Pseudoduganella albidiflava: one gene and its partner. The main gene of each other region encodes a partner of the protein of the gene in region 2 in a complex. Links are inferred from orthologs where the notes say so. Each region holds a gene or a part of one and is shown on either strand. Other genes may lie near its edges.

Region 1 (3,381 bases), 5.1 Mb from region 2 along the record:
TGCGCAGCCACTCTTCCAGCGCGGGGATGCCGGCGTCCTGGTAGACGCCGCCGCTGGCGCGGTCCGACACCGACACCAGCCCGATCACGAGCTCGGCCGGCTCCTGGCTCACCTGGTCATTCGTCCCGTTCGTCATCGTCCTCATCCTCGGCATCGGCGTCGGCATCCGCAGCCGCCTTGGCCGCGCCGCGCGTTTTCGCGTCCAGTTCCTTGAGCAGCTGGAAGATCTCGCGGTACGCCTTCGGCGGCTTGTTCTCGGCCTGTTCCTTGCGCGCATTGCGGATCAGCGCGCGCAGGTGCTGGGCATCCAGTTCCTGGTGCTCGGCCAGCAGGGTGGTCAGTGCCTGGTCGTCGGCCAGCAGCTTGTCGCGGCGGCGCTCCAGCGCATGCAGCGCGGCCGTATCGGCCTTCGACGCGCCTTTCCAGCCTTCGATGGTGCGCTGGATGATGGCCACTTCCTCTTCGGTCAGCGTGCGCATCTTCTTGCCGACGAATTGCAGCTGGCGGCGGCGGCCCTCGTGATTCTTGATGTTCTGGCATTCCAGAATGGCATCCTTCACGTCCTCCGGCATCGGCACGCGCTTCACGCGGTCGCGCGGCTGTTCCACCAGTTCGAGGCCCAGGGCTTGCAGCGCGTCGGACTGGCGTTTCATTTCGGTCTTGGAGGGACGCTCGTATTTTTCCTGGAACTCGGAGGAATCGAAGCCGACGGCCCCGCGGTTTGCATTTGGCATGATGAAAAACGCGCCACTTCAGGCGCGCCTGTAAAAACGGTAAACGGCTGCTATGATAACTGTTTTAAAGATTAGCCGACCAAAACACCCTATGAGCGAATCGCATTTCACCCACAGCCAGGACCAGTTGAAACAGATCGCGCGAGACGTATTGAGTTATGCGCGCGAGACCGGCGGCACCGATGCCGCCGTCGAGATCAGCGAAGGTAGCGGCCTGTCGGTGTCGGTTCGCAAGGGCAAGATCGAGACGATCGAGCAGAACAAGGACAAGGGCCTCGGCGTCACCGTCTTCGTCGGCCAGAAGCGCGGCAATGCATCGACGTCGGATTTTTCCACCGCATCGCTGCGCGCCACCGTCGAAGCGGCCTACAACATCGCCCGCTTCACGGCGGACGACGAAGCGGCCGGGCTGGCCGAGGAACACCTGCTCGAACGTGACCCGCGCGACCTGCAACTGTTCTACCCGTGGCCGATCAGCACCGAGGAAGCGGTGGTGCTGGCGCAGCGCGCCGAGGCCGCCGCATTCCAGGTCGACCCGCGCGTGACCAACAGCGAAGGCGCCGGCGTGCACGTGCAGCAGTCGCACTTCGTGTCGGCCAACTCGCGCGGCTTCATCGGCGGCTACCCGTATTCGCGGCACACCATCTCCGCCACGCCGATCGCCGGCAAGGGCGCCCACATGCAGCGCGACGACTGGTACAGCTCGGTGCGCGATCCGAAGAAGCTGGCCACGCCGGAAGCCATCGGCCGCTATGCCGCCGAGCGCGCGCTGGCGCGGCTGAACGCGCGCCAGATCACCACGCGCACCTGCCCGGTGCTGTTCGAGGCACCGCTGGCCGCCGGCCTGCTGGGTGCCTTCGTGCAAGCCACGTCGGGCGGCGCGCTGTACCGCAAGTCCACCTTCCTGCTCGATACGCTGGGCCAGCAGGTGTTCCCGGAACACGTGCAGGTCAGCGAAGATCCGCACGTGCCGGGCGGCATCGGTTCGGCGCCGTTCGATGAAGAGGGCGTGCGCACGCAATACCGCGATGTCGTCAAGGATGGCGTGCTGCAGGGCTATTTCCTGTCCACCTACACGGCCCGCAAGCTGGGCATGCAGACCACCGGCAACGCCGGCGGCTCGCACAACCTGTCGCTCACGTCGAACCTCACCCGGCCGGAAGACGACTTCGCCGGCATGCTGAAGAAAATGGGCACCGGCCTGCTGGTCACCGAACTGATGGGCCAGGGCACCAACTACGTGACGGGCGATTACTCGCGCGGCGCCTCCGGTTTCTGGGTCGAGAACGGCATCATCCAGTATCCGGTGGAGGAAATCACCATCGCCGGCAACATGAAGGAAATGTTCCGCCAGATCGTCGGCATCGGCAACGACGTGCTGATCCGTGGCACCAAACAGACGGGTTCCATCCTGATCGAAAAGATGGTCGTCGCCGGCAACTGAACAGTTGCCACGCCATCGGCGTTTCCCTACACTGTCCTGAGCAGTAACGTTTTTCCTACGCTATAAAAAACTCAGGAGACCGTATGGAACGTCGACGCTTCATTGCGAAGGCTGCCGCGGGCGCAGGTGCGGGCATCATCGCCGCTCCCGCCCTGGCGCAGTCCCAGCCCACCATTTCCTGGCGCCTCGCCTCCAGCTTCCCCAAGTCGCTGGACACGATCTTCGGCGCTTCGGATACCTTCACCAAGCGCATTTCCCAGCTCACCAACGGCAAGTTCACCATCCGCTCGTTCGCGGCCGGAGAAATCGTGCCGGGCCTGCAGGTGCTCGATGCCGTGCAAGCCGGCACCGTGGAGTGCGGCCACAGCGCCTCGTACTACTACTTCGGCAAGGATTCCACGTTTTCCTTCGATTGCGCGGTGCCGTTCGGCCTCACGTCGCGCCAGCACACCGCCTGGTATGACCAGGGCGGCGGCCGCGAACTGATGCGCGCGTTCTTCAAGGACTACAACATCATCAATTTCCTGGGCGGGAATTCCGGCACGCAGATGGGCGGCTGGTTCCGCAAGGAGATCAAGTCGGTGGCCGACCTGAAGGGCACCAAGATGCGCGTGGCCGGCTTTGCCGGCAAGGTGCTGGAACGGCTGGGCGTGGTGCCGCAGCAGCTGGCCGGCGGTGACATCTACCCGGCGCTCGAAAAAGGCACGATCGATGCGGCCGAATGGGTCGGCCCGTACGACGATGAAAAGCTGGGCTTCTTCAAGGTGGCGCCGTTCTACTATGCGCCCGGCTGGTGGGAGCCGTCGGCCTCGTTCACGTTCTACGTGAACATCAAGGAATGGGAAAAACTGCCCAAGGAGTACCAGGCCGCCATCGAGGTGGCCAGCTACGAGGCGCACGTGTCGATGCAGGCCGAATACGACGTGAAGAACCCCACCGCGCTGGCCCGGCTGCTGAAGAACGGCGTCAAGCTGCGTACCTATCCGCGCGATGTGATGGATGCCTGTTTCAAGACTTCCACCGCCGTGATGGAAGAGGAAGCCTCGAAGAACGCCAAGTTCCGCAAGATCTACGACCCGTGGAAAAGATTCCGCCAGGACCAGAACCAGTGGGCCTCGGTGGCCGAGGCGCCGATCCAGAATTACCTGATCAATGCGGGGCGCGGAAAATAATATCCAGATAGAAAAATAAGATACTCCGAGG
Region 2 (3,408 bases):
CACTACAGCGATGCCGGCAGCACATGGAATCCCAAGGCCTCGCTGCGCTTCCAGCCGCACCAGGCGCTGGTGCTGCGCGGCTCGGCCAGTACCGGGTTCCGGGCACCCACGCTGTTCGAGAAGAACGCCCCGCTGTCGCGCAACGATACCAGCAACAGCTATGACGATCCGATCCTGTGCCCGGGCGGCGTGCCGCAGCCGGGCGCCAATCCGCTGCGCGACTGCGACCTGCAGCAGTTCAAGCTGCAAGGCGGCAATCCCGACCTGAAACCGGAAAAGTCGCGCACCTTCTCGGTCGGCGCCGTGTTCGAGCCGGTGCCCGCCCTCACGCTGGCGGTCGACTACTGGGACATCCACCTGCGCGACAAGATCGGTGCGCTGCCGGAACAGACCATCTTCGGCAACTTCGACCGGTACCGCGACCGCTTCCTGCGCTTCCCGGACGGCTCGCCGAACGCGATCCTGGACTTGAACGAAAACCTGGGGAAAGTGGAAACCGACGGTATCGACGTGAGCCTGACGGCGCGCACGCCGAACCAGAGCTGGGGCGGCCTGTCGTTCACGCTGGACGGCACCTGGGTGCACAGCTACCAGTACCAGAACGAGCGCGACGGCGAATTCATCGAGAACGTGGGCCGTTATGCGGACAACTACGTGGTGTTCCGCTGGCGGCACAACATGGCCGTGACCTGGCGCTCCGGCCCGTGGAGCGCCACCGTCGCCCACAACTTCAAGACGCGCTACGACGACCAGAACCTGGTCGATCCGGAGTTCGTCAACCGGGTGTCGTCGTACAGCCTGGTGAACCTGTCGGGCACGTACACGGGCTTCAAGGACATCACGCTGACGGCCGGCGTGAAGAACCTGTTCGACAAGGACCCGCCATTCTCGAACCAGGGCACGGTGTTCCAGAAGGGCTACGACCCGCGCTATACGGACCCGATCGGGCGGGCGCTGTATCTGCGGGGTTCGTACACGTTCTGACCGGACCCTGGCGCTTCATACCCCAACGGCAGAAGCCGGGGTCGGACCCGCCGGGTCTGACCCCAGGGGTTGCTTCGGGGGTACCTGCATGCATGCCGGGTCGCGGGCGAAGTCAAGAACCAGGAACCCAAAAATAGGGACTCTTCCGCATCCAACAACAAAAAAGGCGCCGGGAGGCGCCTTTTTTGTGTGGAGCGAAACGCGCTTACGCGGTACCGCCGACGGTGACGCCGTCGAGCCGCAGGGTCGGCTGGCCGACGCCCACCGGCACGCTCTGCCCTTCCTTGCCGCACACGCCCACGCCGGGGTCGAGCTTCATGTCGTTACCGATCATCGATACGCGGTTCAGCACGTCGGGGCCGTTGCCGATCAGCGTGGCGCCCTTCACCGGGTAGGTGATCTTGCCGTCTTCGATCATGTAGGCTTCGCTGGCCGAGAACACGAACTTGCCGTTCGTGATGTCGACCTGGCCGCCGCCGAAGTTCACCGCGTACAGGCCGTTCTTCACCGAAGCGAGGATTTCCGCGGGGTCCTTGTCGCCGGCCAGCATGTAGGTGTTCGTCATGCGCGGCATCGGCAGGTGCGCGAACGATTCGCGGCGGGCATTGCCCGTCACCGGCATCTTCATCAGCCGCGCGTTCAGCGTGTCCTGGATATAGCCGCGCAGGATGCCGTCCTCGATCAGCGTGGTGCACTGGGTGGGATTGCCCTCGTCGTCGATGTTCAGCGAACCGCGGCGGTCCTGCAGCGTGCCGTCGTCGACCACCGTGACGCCCTTGGCCGCGACGCGCTCGCCGATGCGGCCGGAGAAGGTGGACGAACCCTTGCGGTTGAAGTCGCCTTCCAGGCCGTGGCCGATCGCTTCGTGCAGCAGGATGCCGGGCCAGCCCGGGCCCAGCACCACGGTCATCGGGCCGGCCGGTGCCGGGCGCGAATCCAGGTTCACCAGCGCGCCTTTCACGGCATCTTCCGCATATTGCGTGAGCAGCTCGTCGGTGAAGTAGCCGTAGTCGTAGCGGCCGCCGCCACCGGACGAGCCCATCTCGCGCCGGCCATTCTGCTCGACGATGACGGTGACCGACACGCGCACCAGCGGGCGGATGTCCGCGGCCAGCACGCCGTCGCTGCGCACCACCAGCACCACGTCGTATTCACCGGCCAGGCCGGCCATCACCTGCACCACGCGGGGATCCTTGGCGCGGGCGATTTTTTCCACCCGCTCGAGCAGCTTCACCTTGGCGGCGGCGTCGAGCGACGCCAGCGGGTCGTTCGGCAGGTACAGCGAACGGCCGCCCTGCTGGGCCAGGCTGCCGGCCACCTTGATCTTGCCGGCGCCGACGCGCGCGATGGTGCGCGTGGCGGCCGCCGCGTCGAGCAGCGCCGCTTCGGAAATCTCGTCGGAGTACGAAAACGCCGTCTTCTCGCCGGACACGGCGCGCACGCCGACGCCCTGGTCGATCGAGAAGCTGCCGGTCTTGACGATGCCTTCTTCCAGGCTCCAGCCTTCGTTCTTGGTGAACTGGAAGTACAGGTCGGCGTAGTCGACCTTGTGCGTGAACATGGTGCCGAGCGTCTTGATCAGCTTGGCTTCGTCCAGGCCGAACGGGGTCAGCAGGACGTCGCGCGCGACGGCCAGCGAAGAAAGGTTCGGTTCGAATGGTTTCATGTTGAATTTCCCGAGCTATGACTGGCTGTCATTGTAGTGGATTCGTGGCACGGCCGCCGCCACCCCGCCCCCGCATGGTGTGCGCTTTACCTGCATGCGCCTTACATCGTCCTGTGCCGCAGCGCCGGCAGCTTCTGCCGCACGCTGTCGATCAGCTCGCGGTCGACCAGCCCGCCGACGACACCCTCGCCTTCCTCGATGATCGCGCGCACCTCGCCCCAGGGGTCGATCAGCTGGCTGCGGCCCCAGGTGCGGCGGCCGTTGACGTGAGTGCCGCCCTGCGCCGCCGCCAGCACGTAGCACTGGTTCTCGATGGCGCGGGCGCGCAGCAGCGTGTCCCAATGGGCCGCGCCGGTGGTGTAGGTGAACGCGGCGGGCACCACGATCAGGTCCACCGGCCCCATCGCGCGGAACAGTTCCGGGAAACGCAGGTCGTAGCAGATCGCCATGCCCACCTTGCCGGCGCCCGTCTCGACCGTGCCGACATGCTTGCCCGGCACGATGGTGCGCGCCTCGTCGTACGATTCGCTGTCGTTGGCAAAGCCGAACAGGTGGATCTTGTCGTAGCGCGACACCTGCTCGCCGGCGGGATCGAACACGAGCGTGGTGTTGAGCACCTTGCCGGCCTCGCCGCTGACGAGCGGCAGCGTGCCGCCGAACAGCCAGACGCCGTGCGTGCGCGCCAGGTCGGCCATGGTCTGCTGGATGATCCCGCTGCCGAGCTGTTCGGCCACGGCCACCTTGTCGGTATCGGTCAT

What was found. Proteins that work in one complex are often made in the same cells at the same time.
Region 1: the proteins of tldD (region 2) and pmbA are in contact, whole or in part, in a solved structure (PDB 5NJ9), measured with the Escherichia coli proteins. The link is inferred for Pseudoduganella albidiflava from one-to-one orthologs.

What each region holds. Positions count from the first base shown.
Region 1 is NZ_CP036401.1:389,911-393,291, forward strand. Bases 141-3,001 are described here. They hold pmbA (metalloprotease PmbA), read left to right. Parts: upstream 141-825; coding sequence 826-2,178; downstream 2,179-3,001. Other genes in these bases: yjgA (ribosome biogenesis factor YjgA), read right to left, coding at 141-734; EYF70_RS01685 (TRAP transporter substrate-binding protein), read left to right, coding at 2,262-3,001. In the rest of the region: mog (molybdopterin adenylyltransferase), read right to left, coding at 1-136; more of yjgA, read right to left, coding at 117-140; more of EYF70_RS01685, read left to right, coding at 3,002-3,350.
Region 2 is NZ_CP036401.1:5,513,095-5,516,502, forward strand. The notes cover bases 421-3,308. They hold tldD (metalloprotease TldD), read right to left. Parts: upstream 2,651-3,308; coding sequence 1,190-2,650; downstream 421-1,189. Other genes in these bases: EYF70_RS22875 (TonB-dependent receptor plug domain-containing protein), read left to right, coding at 421-984; EYF70_RS22885 (carbon-nitrogen hydrolase family protein), read right to left, coding at 2,752-3,308. In the rest of the region: more of EYF70_RS22875, read left to right, coding at 1-420; more of EYF70_RS22885, read right to left, coding at 3,309-3,408. UniProt on the Escherichia coli protein: Metalloprotease involved in CcdA degradation. Suppresses the inhibitory activity of the carbon storage regulator (CsrA).